DNA from 2 places in the Curtobacterium sp. PhB136 genome. Region 2 is predicted to be linked to the other one. Evidence: predicted binding sites of a transcription regulator. Region 2 holds the regulator's gene; the other holds the start of a gene.
The links. The regulator HrcA, encoded in region 2, represses chaperone genes, less so after heat shock. The targets are predictions, from matches to a motif close to TTNGCACTCGNNNNNNNCGAGTGCNAA.
Positions count from the first base shown of each region.

Region 1: the regulator HrcA is predicted to act here: its motif matches at 2,034-2,060, upstream of groL (chaperonin GroEL).

Region 1 is NZ_SMGH01000004.1:1,208,013-1,215,490, forward strand. Features, by position in the region: gene EDF27_RS05865 (DUF2332 family protein) at 1-408, shown strand, start outside; gene EDF27_RS05870 (DUF3263 domain-containing protein) at 515-817, shown strand; gene EDF27_RS05875 (LytR C-terminal domain-containing protein) at 847-1,398, shown strand; gene EDF27_RS05880 (cold-shock protein) at 1,684-1,887, shown strand; gene groL (chaperonin GroEL) at 2,099-3,721, shown strand; gene EDF27_RS05890 (hypothetical protein) at 3,854-4,768, opposite strand; gene EDF27_RS05895 (HAMP domain-containing sensor histidine kinase) at 5,006-6,703, opposite strand; gene EDF27_RS05900 (response regulator transcription factor) at 6,801-7,478, opposite strand, start outside.
Region 2 is NZ_SMGH01000007.1:182,916-190,393, forward strand. Features, by position in the region: gene EDF27_RS12890 (PhoH family protein) at 1-328, opposite strand, end outside; gene EDF27_RS12895 (histidine triad nucleotide-binding protein) at 387-728, opposite strand; gene EDF27_RS12900 (16S rRNA (uracil(1498)-N(3))-methyltransferase) at 769-1,545, opposite strand; gene dnaJ (molecular chaperone DnaJ) at 1,545-2,657, opposite strand; gene hrcA (heat-inducible transcriptional repressor HrcA) at 2,756-3,778, opposite strand; gene EDF27_RS12915 (DUF4870 domain-containing protein) at 3,886-4,293, shown strand; gene hemW (radical SAM family heme chaperone HemW) at 4,304-5,536, opposite strand; gene EDF27_RS12925 (HAD family hydrolase) at 5,565-6,266, shown strand; gene EDF27_RS12930 (DUF1990 domain-containing protein) at 6,273-6,920, opposite strand; gene EDF27_RS12935 (hypothetical protein) at 7,043-7,477, shown strand.

The DNA of each region.
Region 1 (7,478 bases), on a different contig from region 2:
GTCGAGGCGGTCCCGCCGGAGGCCCTGGAGCGGACCGCTCTGATGCGGGCGGCCGCGCGCGCGACGCTCACCGTGCCTCCCGTCCGGATCGCCGGCCGTGTGCCGGACGACCTGGACCGCGCGGTCGACACCCTGCCGGACCGTCTCGAACCCGTCGTGCTGACCGCCGGCACCCTGATCTACGTGCCGGGGGCCGAGCGGCAGCGGTTCGTCGACCGGATCGCCGAACGCGGGCTGCACTGGATCGCCCTCGAGCGCACCGGGATCCTGACCGGGGTGGCCGCGACGCTGCCGGCGGACGTCGACGCAGCCGACCCGGCGTCCTTCGCGACCGTCTCCGTCGACGGGGTCGCCGTGGCCGTGTGCGACGCCTTCGGGACCGCGATCCGGTGGTTCCGCGAGCTGTGACGCTTCCCGGGTGGAATCCGCGACAGTCCAGCGCCATGCCAGGGTCGACATCGACCGCACCCCTACGATGTGCGAGACCCGTTACCCGAATGTGATCGGAACCGTCGTGACCACCATCCCCGCGGACGAGCTCAGCGAGCTCGCCAAGCACGTGCTCGCCTTCGAGCACGAGCGGGCACGGCACGACCGCACGAAAGAGGCGGAGATCCGGGTCGAGTTCGACATGTCGCCGGCGCGGTACTACCAGGTGCTGAACCGGGTCATCGACTCACCCGCGGCACTCGCGTACGACCCGCAGCTGGTCGGTCGCCTGCAGCGCCTGCGGCACGCGCGCACGAGCGCACGAGCGGCGCGGAGCTTCGTCGCTCCCGCCGCCGCCTCCGCCACCGGAACCGAAGAGGAACGATGACGAGATTCCCCCATGACCGTTTCGACGACGTGACCGACGGTCCGCGCGTCGGAGCGCACCGCGGCATGCACCGTCGTGGCCGCGGCTGGATCGCGTTCGCGTGGGCCGCGCTCGCCACCGGCGTGCTCGTCGGGATCGGGGTGCTCGTCCTGGCGCTCCTCAACGGCAGCTACTCGTTCTCCGGGGACGACGACGCCACGTCGTCGCCGTCGGCGTCCGCGTCGTCGTCCGCGTCCTCCTCGTCGTCGTCCTCACCGTCGGCGTCGTCGTCGTCCGCGCCCACCGCGGCGAAGCCCTCCGAGCAGGGCGACACCACGGTCGTCGTGCTCAACGGGACCACCACGGCCGGACTCGCGGCGAAGGGCACCTCGGCACTGACCACCGCCGGGTGGACGGTGACGTCGAGCGGCAACGCGGGCACCACCGGGACCACGTCGACGATCGTGTACTACCAGCAGGACTCCCAGGCGGCCATCGCACGCGGTGTCGCCGCTGCCCTCGGTGTGACCGCCGTGCAGCAGTCGGCAGCGTTCCCGAACGCCGACGTGAGCGTCGTGCTCGGGTCCGACTACACGGGCTGATCGACGCTTCCCGGACTCGTCCGGGTGCGTTTCCGGGTCGTTCTGCGCAGCGCTTTGTAACGGCTGTGTTTCCGGCACGTTGAGTTCCGGCGGAATCAGCGTGAAATGTCCGTCACACCCCTTGCCGAAACGCACTTCCTGATTAGAGTCACAAGTGGTCACCGGAGTGATCGGAATGTCGTCGGACCTCGGTACGCACGATGCGGAACACCCGGGCTCGGACCCGACGGCGTCACCCGACGGCCCCGTCGTTCGCAACAGCAGTACCGCAGGGAGCAACAGATCATGGCCAACGGAACCGTCAAGTGGTTCAACGCTGAAAAGGGCTTCGGCTTCATCACCGTCGATGGAGGGGGCCAGGACGTGTTCGTCCACTACTCGGCCATCGACATGAACGGCTACAAGGTCCTCGAAGAGGGCCAAGCAGTGACGTTCGACGTCGGCACGGGGTCCAAGGGCCCGCAGGCCGAGTCGGTGCGTCCGGCCTAGTCGCCGAACCACTCCGGACGCGCCGTCCCCTCGGGGGCGGCGCGTTCGTCGTGTCCGGGCGGTGTGCTGGTGGGTGTGCTGGCGGGTGTGCTGGTGGGTGTGCCGGTGTGTGTTGCACTCTCAGGGGTCGAGTGCCAGAATCGGGCTTGGCACTCGCTGACGCTGAGTGCCAGAAGACCCCCACGACGTCCGGGAGGGACGAGAAACTCACATGGCTAAGATCATTGCTTTCGACGAGGAGGCCCGCCGTGGCCTCGAGCGCGGCCTGAACCAGCTGGCCGACGCCGTGAAGGTGACGCTCGGCCCGCGCGGCCGCAACGTCGTCCTCGAGAAGAAGTGGGGCGCCCCCACGATCACGAACGACGGTGTCTCCATCGCCAAGGAGATCGAGCTCGACGACCCGTACGAGAAGATCGGTGCCGAGCTCGTCAAGGAGGTCGCCAAGAAGACCGACGACGTCGCCGGTGACGGTACGACCACCGCGACCGTGCTCGCCCAGGCCCTCGTCCGCGAAGGCCTCCGCAACGTGGCCGCCGGCGCCGACCCCGTCTCGCTGAAGCGCGGCATCGAGAAGGCCGTCGCGGCCGTCTCCGACCAGCTGCTCGCGAACGCCAAGGAGATCGAGACCAAGGACCAGATCGCCGCCACCGCGTCGATCTCGGCCGCGGACCCGACCATCGGCGCGCTCATCGCCGAGGCCATCGACAAGGTCGGCAAGGAAGGCGTCGTCACCGTCGAGGAGTCGAACACCTTCGGCACCGAGCTCGAGCTCACCGAGGGCATGCGCTTCGACAAGGGCTACCTGTCGCAGTACTTCGTGACCGACCCCGAGCGCCAGGAAGCCGTCTTCGAAGACGCCTACATCCTGATCGTCAACTCGAAGATCTCGAACATCAAGGACCTCCTGCCGGTGGTCGACAAGGTGATCCAGGCTGGCAAGCAGCTCCTGATCATCGCCGAGGACGTCGACGGTGAGGCCCTGGCCACGCTCGTCGTGAACAAGATCCGCGGCATCTTCAAGTCCGTCGCCGTCAAGGCCCCGGGCTTCGGCGACCGTCGCAAGGCCATGCTGCAGGACATCGCGATCCTCACCGGCGGCCAGGTCATCTCGGAAGAGGTCGGCCTCAAGCTCGAGAACGCCACGCTCGACCTGCTCGGCAAGGCACGCAAGGTCGTCATCACCAAGGACGAGACCACCATCGTCGAAGGTGCCGGCGACACCGAGCAGATCGCGGGCCGCGTCCGTCAGATCCGCTCCGAGATCGAAGCGACCGACTCCGACTACGACCGCGAGAAGCTCCAGGAGCGCCTCGCGAAGCTCGCCGGTGGCGTCGCCGTCATCAAGGCGGGCGCTGCAACTGAGGTCGAGCTCAAGGAGCGCAAGCACCGCATCGAGGACGCCGTCCGCAACGCCAAGGCCGCTGTGGAAGAGGGCATCGTCGCCGGCGGTGGCGTCGCCCTGATCCAGGCCGGCAAGGTCGCGCTCGACTCCCTCACGCTCGAGGGCGATGAGGCGACCGGCGCGAACATCGTCCGCGTCGCCATCGACGCACCGCTCAAGCAGATCGCGCTCAACGCCGGTCTCGAGCCGGGTGTCGTGGCCGCCAAGGTCCGCGAGCTCGAAGCGGGCTGGGGCCTCAACGCCGCGACCGGTGAGTACGTCGACCTGATCGCTGCCGGCATCATCGACCCCGCCAAGGTCACGCGCTCGGCGCTGCAGAACGCTGCGTCGATCGCCGGTCTGTTCCTCACGACCGAGGTCGTCGTCGCCGACAAGCCCGAGCGCGCCGCGGCCGCTCCGGCCGGCGACCCGACGGGTGGCATGGACTTCTAGTCCGTCGTTCCGGAAGGGCCCTCGCACGCTGCGCGTGCGGGGGCCCTTCCGCGTGCGCCGCGCGCGTGCCTCCGCCGGTGAGATCGCACTTCGTGTCGGCTGATCTTCGCTCAACCGACACGAAGCGCGATCTCACCGCGGTACCCCGCTGCGCTGACGCAATGCGAACGCCTCGCGGAGACGCTCCAGGAAGTCGGATGGGTGGTGCGCATCCTTCGCGGTGACGTGGATGGTCAGCCAGCTCGCGACAGTGAAGGCGTTGCCACGCGTGCGGTCGTGGCTGAAGGTGTCGCGGTCCGTCCGGTGGTGGTCGCCGTCGTACTCGAGGGCGATGCGGAGTTCGACCCAGGCCATGTCGACGCGCCCGATGAAGCGCCCCGATGCGTCGAAGACGTCCGCGTTCAGGTCGGGCTCCGGGAATCCGGCCTCCACGACGATCAGTCGCACGATCGTCTCCATCGGCGATTCAGCTCCGACTCGGACGAGATCGAGAGCGGCGCGGACGAGCACGACAGCGCGATCCCCAGGGTGGATGGTCGCGGCGAGCTGCGCTGGAGATGCCAGCCGCCCGACGCCGACGAGGTGATCGCCGAGGATCACCAGTGCGCGGAGACTGAGCAGGATCCGACATTCGTACCAGAACGCGGCCGGTGTGCTGACCCGCACGCCGAACACCGTGGTGACATCGGCGCGTGAGGGCCGGACGCGATGCCCGATCACGCCCTGCCGGCGTTCCACGGGTCCCGACCCGGTGGTCGACACGTGGAGCTCGCTGTTCGGAGCAGCGAACAAACGGGGGAGCGGGGCACTCCAGAGCCTGGCGGCCGTCGTGTGGCTGAAGTGCTGATCGGGGCGGAGCAAGAGGCCGTGGGCGAGTGCCGTGTCGATGAAGGCGAGCCGGTCGGCAGGGACTCGAACTCCGCGGGCCGGAGCGGCCAGGTCCTTCCTCCGAAGGCGTTCCCGTCCGACGCCCTGTTCGAGTGCGTCGGCGACGAGGAACGGCGTCCGCAGGAACCTGGACGGGAGTGGCTGAGGGTCCGTTGGCATGACGCCAGCGTGCCGAGCCACTGACAGCCAGGGGGCCGCGCCCGCGTTCCTGTGGAGGAGGACCCTCCCGGAACCGGCTGTGCAGGAGCCGCGAGATCGCGCTTCGTGTCGGAAGGCTCAGAGGGGAGGCGACACGTAGTGCGATCTCACCGGGGGTGGGGGCGGGGGTGCCGCGCGGGCGCGCGGGTGCGCGGGTGCGCGGGCGCGCGGGCGCGCGGCCGGGGGCGCGCGCCCGCGTCAGGCGGCGGCGGAGCCCGCGGGGGGCTGCGGGGTGTAGTCGCGGGGGAGGAGCGGGAGCCAGATGCGGAAGGTGGCACCGCCGCCCTCGGTGTCGATGACCTCGACGGAGCCCTGGTGCGCCGCGACGATGCCCGACACGATCGCGAGCCCGAGGCCCGAGCCGCCGGTGTCCCGTGCGCGCGAGGTGTCGGCACGCCAGAAGCGCTGGAAGATCTTCTCGCGGAGCTGCGGCGGGATGCCCTCGCCGTGGTCGATGACGTCGATGTGCGCCATACCTCGGTCGTCGTCCACGCCGATGCCGATCTCGATGGGGTCGTCGTGCGGCGTGAACCGCATCGCGTTGCCCATCAGGTTCGTCACGACCTGCCGGATCTTGTTCTCCTCGGCGAGGACGATCGGGGGACGCTTCGGCATCACGACGGTGGGCAGCGGCGTCGTCTCGTCGGAGACCGGCGCGTCGACGTTCATGGCGCGGCTCCGCCGGGCGCGCAGCCGCGCCAGGGTCTGCCGGGAGAACGCGATCGGCCCGGTGGTGTTCGCCGACGGGGACACGGGCGGGTTCTCCGACGACGACGGGGTGACCGCGGGGCCGAACGACGACGGTGCACGCACGGCCTGCGGCACGTCCTCGACGAGGACCTGGATCTCGCGGTCGGGGTTCGACGCCATCGTGTCGAGCGCGGAGTCGCGGGCGATCGCGACGAGGTCGACCGGGCCGAGCTCGAGCGGCTTCGACTCGTCGATGCGGGCGAGCTGGAGGAGGTCCTGCACGAGGAGCCCCATCCGCTGCGCTTCCTTCTCGATGCGCTCCATCGCCTGCGCGACGTCCTCTTCCTTGCGGAGAGCACCCATCCGGTACAGCTCGGCGTACCCGCGGAGCGAGACCAGCGGGGTGCGGAGTTCGTGTGAGGCGTCGCCGACGAACCGGCGCATCTGGTCGATGGTGCGCTGCCGGTCCTCGAACGCGCTGTCGATCCGCTCGAGCATGGCGTTGAGGGAGCGGTTCAGGCGCCCGACCTCGGTGTTCGGGGTGTCGTCCTCGAGTCGCTGGTTGAAGTCACCCGCGGCGAACCGGGCGGCGGTGTCCTCGACGTCGCGGAGCGGGTCGAAGGTCGCGGTGACGAGCAACCGGGTGAGCATCGCGCCGAGCAGGATGACGGAGATGCCGAACCCGAGGAAGATCACCGTGAACCGGGCGATGGTCTGGTCGGTGTCCGCACTCGACACCGCGACGAGCACGTAACCGGTCTCGGTGGCGCCGGTGGAGATGTTCTGGAGGTTCGCCGGGATGACCTGGGCACGCCACTCGTGGTTGTGCTGCTTGTCGTAGAGGCTGAACGGGTTGCTGGTCTTCGTGGCCGCGGCGAAGTCGACCGACGAGATGTCAGGCTGCGATGTGGACTGGGTGTCGCAGATCTGCTTGCCGTCGCTGTCGTACGCCGCGACGTAGGAACTCTTCTCGAGCACCACGGAGAGCTTGCAGTACTGCTCACCGTCGGAGACGTTCTGCCCCTCGAGCTGCGACGTCGTCGTGGTGACCTGGTTGTCCAGGCGGGACACCAGGTAGGTGGAGAGCACCGTCATGGTGCCGAGCCCCGCGACGAGCAGGCCGAGCGCCACCAGGAGCACCGTGATGCCGGTGATCTTGGTGCGCAGGGAGATGCCGTCCCACCAGCGGTTCATTCTGGAGTGCATGCTGCCTCAACGGTAGACGGCGGCCGCCCGGTGAAACCGGACGACCGCCGAGAAAGACGGGCCAGACGAACGACCACGAGGGCCGGCCCGACGGAGCCTAGGAGGCCTTCGACGCCTTCAGCATGTAGCCGAACCCGCGCTTGGTCTGGATGATCGGCTCGGCCGAGTACTGGTCGAGCTTCCGACGCAGGTACGAGATGTAGGACTCCACGATGCCGGCGTCGCCGTTGAAGTCGTACTCCCACACGTGGTCGAGGATCTGCGCCTTCGACAGCACACGGTTCGGGTTGAGCATGAGGTAGCGGAGCAGCTTGAACTCGGTCGGGGAGAGCTCGATCTGCGCGTCGCCGATGGTGACCTCGTGCGTGTCCTGGTCCATCGTCAGCTCGCCGGCGCGGATGATCGCGTCTTCTTCGTCGTTCATCGTGCGGCGGAGGATCGCCTTGATGCGCGCGACGATCTCGTCGAGCGAGAACGGCTTCGTGACGTAGTCGTCGCCGCCGACCGTGAGGCCGGTGATCTTGTCCTCGGTGTCGTCCTTCGCGGTGAGGAACAGGATCGGGGAGGTGTAGCCGGAGGATCGGAGGCGCTTGGTCACGCCGAAGCCGTTCATGTCGGGCAGCATCACGTCGAGGATGATGAGGTCCGGCTCTTCCTCGAGCACGGCCGAGATCGCCTGCGCCCCGTTGCCGACCGCGCGCACGGCGAACCCGGCGAAGCGGAGCGAGGTCGTGAGGAGATCGCGGATGTTCGGCTCGTCGTCGACGATCAGGAT
Region 2 (7,478 bases):
CGTCGATGGCGTCGACGTAGCGCCGCTGTCCGTCGGTCTTCGGGCGCACGGACTTGCCGCGGCTCGAGACGATGGGCGTGCCGAACACGTCGGAAGGACTACGTTCCTCGTCGATGATCCGGGCGGAGGTCGGGATGTCGCCCTGACCGATGTCCTGGCCGCGCTTGACCATGCCGACGAGCTCGTCGACGAGCGCGCGGGCACGGGCGACGTCGCGCTCCGGCCCGGTGAGGGTGACCTCGTTGCCACGGACCAGGACCCGGACGCCCGGGTACTGGCGTTCGACGGTCTTCAGCAGCCGGTCCTGGGGGCCGAGGAGCTGGACCATCGCGATCCCGTCGACGCTGAGTTCCGAGACGGCTTCGGGCTCGGGGTGTGCGGTGTCGTCAGCTGGCAAGGGTGCCTTCCTGCAGGTCGCCTGCGAGTACGTGCGCGTGCACGTGGAACACGGTCTGTCCGACGGTCTCGCCGGTGTTGAAGACGAGACGGTACTGCCCGCCGGAGCGCTCGTCGGCGATGCGCTGCGCGGTGGTCACGATGTGGGCGAGGAGGTCCGGGTCACCCGCGGCGAGTTCGGTCACGTTGGCGTAGTCCTCGGTCTTGGGGACGACGAGCACGTGCACGGGGGCCTTGGGCGCGATGTCCTCGAACGCGATGACGCGGTCGTCCTCGGTCACGATGGTGGCCGGGATCTCCCGCGCGATGATCTTCGAGAAGACGCTGCTCATGACCCCATCGTAGAACGCGCCACCGACCGCGACACCGGGTTCACCAGCGTCCGAGCTTGGCCTGCAGCACGGCGAGTGCCGCGGGGCCGGCGGTGGAGGTCCGCAGCACGCTGTCGCCGAGCCGCACCCGGACGGCGCCGGCGGCGGTGAGGCGGTCGAACTCGGAGCCGTCGATCCCGCCTTCCGGGCCGACGACCAGGACGATCTCGGTGGCGTCGGACGGCGGTTCCCAGGTCGCGAGCCGCACCGTGGCGGTCGGGTCCAGCACGACCAACGCGACCCGAGCCTCCAGGCCGGAATCGCCGGCACCGCCGGCACCGCCGGAACCGACCCCGGCAGCCAACGCCGCCGTCGTCACCGGCGCCGACACGGACGGCACCCGCGACCGGATCGCCTGCTTCGCGGCTTCCTGCGCGATGGCCGCCCACCGGGCCTGCCCCTTCGCGACCTTCGCGCCCTCCCACCGGGAGACGCTCCGCGCGGCCGACCACGGGACGACGTGGTCGACACCGATCTCGGTCGCCGCCTGCACCGCCATCTCGTCGCGGCCGCCCTTCGCGAGCGCCTGCACGAGCGTCAACGACGGGACCGGCGCTGGTGACGTGGTCAGCGACGACACGGTCAGCACCAGGGCGTCACGGTCGAGCGACGCCACCGAGCCGAGGGCGACGGTCCCCCGGCCGTCCGAGAGCCGCAGCGTCTCGCCGACCCGGACCCGCGCGACGGTCACGGCGTGCCGCCCCTCTGGTCCGTCGAGCGCGACGGACGCGCCGACCCTCACGCCGTCGAGCGAGTCCACCAGGTAGAGCGATGCCATCAGAAGTTGAAGAAGCGGTCGCGGAGCTTGCCGAACATGCCCTGCTGGAACTTCGCGAGCTGGGGCGGCGCCGCCTTGTGCGACTTCGCGAGCTGCTCGACGAGCTGGCGTTCCTTGTGCGAGAGCTTCGTCGGGGTGACGACCTGCACGCCGACCCGGAGGTCGCCGCGGCCGTTCCCGCGGAGCTTCGTGACGCCGCGGTCCTTGAGGACGAGGACGTCGGCGCTCTGCACACCGGGGCGGAGCTCGAGCTCGACCGGGCCGTCGAGGCCGTCGATCGTGGTCTTCGTGCCGAGGACCGCGTCGGTCATCGACACCTCGAGCGTGGCGAGGAGGTCGTCCCCGTCACGGCTGAAGACGTCGTGGTGGCGCACGCGGATCTCGAGGTAGAGGTCACCGGAGGGGCCGCCGGCGGGGCCGACCTCACCCTGGCCGGGCATCTGCAGGCGGAGTCCGGAGTCGACGCCGGCCGGGACGTCCACGGGGATGGTCCGGCGTGCGCGCACGCGGCCCTGGCCCTGGCAGGTGGGGCACGGGTTCGGGATGACGGTGCCGTGTCCGCGGCAGGTGCCGCACGGCGCGCTCGTCACGACGTTGCCGAGGAGCGAGCGGACCTGGCGCTGGATGTGGCCGGTACCGCCGCAGATGTCGCAGGTGCGCGGGCTCGTGCCGGGCGCGCAGCAGGAGCCGCCGCACGTCTCGCAGAGCACCGCGGTGTCCACCTCGACGTCCTTGTGGGTGCCGAACACGACCTCGTCGAGGTCGACGTCGATGCGGAGCAGGGCGTCCTGCCCGCGCTCGGCGCGGCTGCGCGGACCGTTGCCACGGCCGCCACCGCCCCCGCCGCCGAAGAAGGCGTCGAAGATGTCGCTGAAGCCGCCGGCGCCGCCGCCGAACGGGTTGTCGGCCTGGGGGCCGGCGTCGTACCGACGACGCTGCTCGGGGTCGCTCAGCACGTCGTACGCGTGCGTCACGTCCTTGAAGCGCTCGGCGGCGTCCGGGCTCGGGTTCACGTCCGGGTGCAGTTCGCGGGCGAGGCGGCGGTACGCCTTCTTGATGTCGGCGTCGGCCGCGTCGCGCGGGACACCGAGGACGTCGTAGTGGTCTGCCACGTGTTCCTCAGGTAGGTTTCGTCGGTCTTGCTGGTGGATCGGTCTGGAGGCCCGGGTCGGCTCGCGCGCTCAGCGCGCGTCCCCGGGGTGGTCGGTCGTCAATTCTCTCCGAGCAGTCTGGACAGGTACCGCGCGACCGCGCGGACCGCGGCCATGTTGGAGCCGTAGTCCATCCGGGTGGGGCCGAGGACGCCGAGCCGGGCGACCTCGCCGCCCGCCGCGACGTACCCGCCGGCGACGATGCTCGTCGCGTCGAGGCCGTACTCGGCGTTCTCGACGCCGATCCGTGCGGTCACGGAGACGTCGTCGAGCTGCATCTCCCCGAACAACCGGAGCAGGGTCACTTGTTCCTCGATCGCTTCGAGGACCGGGAACAGGCCGCCGGAGAAGTCCTGTTCGCTCTTCGCGAGGTTCGCGGCGCCGGCCATCAGCAGCCGGTCCTGGCGGTTGGCGGCGACCTGCTCGATGAGGGTCGCGACGACCACGCCGGCGAGGGTCTGGGACTCCGGCCGGATCTGCGCGGGGATCGCCCGGAGTGCCGTCGGGACGTCGTGGAGCAGGAGCCCGACGGACGAACCGTTGACGACGGAGCGGAGTTCGACGAGCGCGGTCTCGTCGAGGGTGACGTCCGTCTCGACGACGCGTTGCTCGACCCGGGCGGTGTCGGTGATGAGCACCACCATCAGGCGGGTGTCCCCGAGCCGGACGAGTTCGACGTGCTGCACCCGGGCGCGCACCATCGACGGGTACTGCACGAGGGCGACCTGGTTCGTCAGCTGACTGAGCAGGCGAACCGTGCGGCTGAGGACGTCGTCGAGGTCGTTCGACGCGCCGAGGAAGGTCTCGATGGCCTGGCGCTGGGCACTGGTCAGCGGGCGCGCGGCGGCGAGGTGGTCGACGAAGAGGCGGTACCCCTTGTCCGTGGGCACCCGACCGGAGGAGGTGTGCGGGGCGATGATGAGCTGCTCGTCCTCGAGCAGGGCCATGTCGTTGCGGATCGTGGCCGCGCTGACGCCGAACGCGTGGCGCTCCACGATCGACTTCGAGCCGACGGGTTCGCGGGAGGCGACGTAGTCGCGCACGATGGCCTTGAGGACCTCGAGGGACCGTTCACTGACCACCAGGACCCCTTCCGCTCGCGCTGGCACTCGGACGTGACGAGTGCTGATCCTACGCCCGACCACCGACGTCCCGACACTTTGCGCACCGGTGTCGATACGCTCTCGGCATGAGCTACGGACAGCCGCCGAACGGACCCCAGGGCTACGGACAGCAGCCCGGCGGTCAGCAGTACCAGCCACCCCAGCCGATGACCCCCGAGGACCAGCGCCTCTGGTCGACGCTCACGCACATCGGCGGGATCTTCTTCAACTTCATCGCCCCGCTCGTCGCGTACCTGCTGTTCCGCGACCGCGGCGGCTTCGTCCGCGAGCACACCCGCGTCGCGCTGAACTTCCACATCACGATGGCCATCGCGTACGCCGTCGGGGTCGTCACGGTCTGGCTCGGCATCGGCCTGCTGATCCTCTTCGCTGTCTGGGTCGTGACGATCATCTTCGGCATCATGGCCGCCGTCGCCGCGAACCAGGGCCGGTTCTACCGCTACCCGCTCTCGATCGAGTTCATCAAGAACTGAGCACGAGCACCTAGTCGAGCAGCTCCCGCACCACCGCGTCCGCGAGCAGCCGGCCCTGCAGCGTGAGGTCGAGGCGACCCGGCGTGCCGGGCGTCCCCAGGGCGCTCCGCCCGTCGACGAGACCGCGTGCGATGAGCCCGGCGACCCGGCCACGGGCCTCCTGTCGGATCTCGTCCGTCCGCAGCTCCCCACGGACCCGCGCCGCCAGGAGCAGCCGCTCCACGTACCGGGTCTCCGCGTCGATGGTCTCCCGACCCGCGGCCGGCGACTCGTCGGCGAGCACCCGGTTCGCGTACGCGGCCGGGTGCTTGACGTTCCACCACCGGGTGCCGGCGACGCTCGAGTGCGCGCCGGGGCCGACGCCCCACCAGTCGTGGCCCTTCCAGTAGGACAGGTTGTGCCGGCTGACGTGCTCGTCGCCGCGGGCCCAGTTCGAGACCTCGTACCAGCCGTACCCGGCGTCGCCGAGGACCTGGTCCGCGAGCTCGTACATGTCCGCGGCGAGGTCGTCGTCGGGCGCCGGCAGCTCCCCGCGCGAGACGGCGCGGCCCATTGCCGTGCCGTCCTCCACGATGAGCGAGTACGCGGACACGTGGTCGGGCTCGCAGGCGATCGCGGCGTCGAGCGAGGTGCGCCAGTCGTCCAGGGACTCCCCCGGCGTGGAGTAGATCAGGTCGAGCGAGACGTCGAGCCCCTGCTGCTTCGCGAGGTCGACGACGTCCGGCACCCGGAGCGGGTCGTGGGTGCGGTCGAGCGTCGCGAGCACGTGCGGGACCGCGGACTGCATGCCGTAGCTCATCCGCGTGAAGCCCGCGCGCCGCAGGGTCGCGATGGACTCCGCGTCGACGGAGTCCGGGTTCGCCTCGGTGGTGACCTCGGCCCCGGGGAGGATCCCCCACGTGTCGTCGATCGCCCTGAGGATCATTGCCAGGTCGCTCGCGGGGAGCATCGTCGGGGTGCCGCCGCCGAAGAACACGGTGGACACCGGACGTCGCGGCACGCCGGAGCGGTCCAGGACCGAAGCGGCCCAGGCGATCTCGCGGACGGCGTGTCCGGCGTAGTCGTCGCGGCGGACACCGCGGAGCTCGGACGCGGTGTACGTGTTGAAGTCGCAGTAGCCGCAGCGCACCCGGCAGAAGGGCACGTGCACGTAGACGCCGAAGGGCACGTCGCCCGATCCGGCGCCGGGGGTGATCAGACCGTCCGCGGGTGCCGGGTCAGCGATCGGGAGGGCACTCGGCATGGAGTCCATTGTCCGCCATGATGGAGTCATGGAGCACCACCCCGTCCCGACCACGGTGCTGTGGGACATCGACGGCACCCTCGTCCGGAACGCCACATCGCCCGGCAACCTGTACCACCTCGCGCTCGAACGGGCGACGGGCCGCGACCTCCCCCTCCTCGTCGGGCACCAGCACGGCCGGACCGACGCCGGCATCATCGCCGAGCACGTCCGCGCCCACGACCTCGGCGACGACCTGATCCCCACCGTGACCCGCCACCTCCGCGACCTCTCCGAAGAACGGCACCGCGCGGGCGAGCACCGCACCGCCGCACCGGGGGCTGTCGCACTCGTCACCCGCTTCGCCGAGCTCGGCTGGCGGAACGGCCTGCTCACCGGCAACTCCGCCTACCGCGCACGGGTCAAGCTCGCCGGTGCCGGGTTCGACGTCGACGCGTTCGACTGGGAACACTCCTACTTCGGCGACGAGGAGGTGGAGCGCGCCGGGGTCACCGCCCTCGCCGCGGACGCACTCGCCGGCACCCGCGCCGTCATCGTCGGCGACACCCCGCGCGACGGCGAAGCGGCGGACGCCGTCGGCATCCCGTTCCTCGCGGTCGCGACCGGCGTCTACGACGTCGACGCGCTCCGGCACACGAACGCCGTCGCGATCGCGCGCGACTGCGTCTCGGACGCGGCACTCATCGAGGACGCGATCGCCGCGCTGCCGCCGCTGCGGCACGAGGGGTAGCGCGGACTAGTCGCCGCGCAGGGCCTCGAGGTACTTCTCCGCCATCACGCGCTGCTGCCGACGGAGCAGCGGCGCGACGAAACGCCACTTCGCGCTCGCGGGCTGCGAGAACTGCCGGATCTGCAGCCACACCGAGCCGTCCGCGGTGCGCTCGATGACGAACGACTCCTCACCCGAGAGCGGGTGCCCCTCGAGCGTGCCGTACGCGAAGCCCTTGCGGTCCGGCTCGTCGATGATCGACACGACCCGCACCGGCGCCTGCACCGTCTGCCCGAACGCGTGCATCGTCAGCACCGCGCTCGTCCCGGCGGTCACCAGCGGGGTGCCGTCCGGCGAGAACTGCTCCACCCGCGGCGTCCCGATCGAGGCCGGCGCGATCGGCACACCCTGCTCGTCGAAGGTCACCGGGTTGTACCGGACCTCGTCGTCGTCGGGTGCTTCGTCCACGCGCACCGCGATGCCGCTGCGCTCCTGGATCTGCCACGTCAACGCCTGGGTCACCGCGGTCTCGAAGCGCTGGTCACCGTGGCCGATGCGGGAGCGCGACTCCGCGGGGACGAACCCCTCTGGCGGGTAGGTCATCAGGTCGGGCGCCTGCGTGGCACCGACTGCTCCGTAGGTCAGGGCGGTCAGGTACCCTCCGCGGCTGCTCATCTGGCCATCGTACTGGGGGTGCGTGGCCGGGTCGAACCGACGGCGCGCGGTCCGTCGTCCACTTCCCGTGCACCCCGAACTGGAGGCCGTGCCCACCTCCGCCACGCCCCTATCGTTGGCTCGTGCTCACGCCAGCCCCCGCTCGCCGACGGTCCGTTGACGCGCGCGTCCGGGCATCTGGCGTGCTCGCGCTCGGGAGCTTCGCGGTGGCCGCGGCGTGCCGGATCGCGGTCGACCGGGTGGCCGCCGGCTTCGAGACGCTGAACACCATCGCCGCCGTCGGGGCGTCGGCCGCCGGGCTCGGGGTGCTGCTCTTCGGGGCGACGCTCGTGCTCGCCGTGCAGCACCACCGGGGCCGTCGGCTGCCGCTGGTGCTCGGCGGGGTGACGGCGCTCCTGGCGCTCGGTGCCGTGGCAGCCGCGGTGGTGGCGACGACTGCGCCGGATGTGGGGGCGGCGTCGAACGCGACCATCGTGCGGACCGCGCTGGCGGGACTGGCTGCTGCGAGCCTCCCGGCGGTCTGCCTGGCGGCCCTGCGATCCCGCAGCCAGCGCTAGT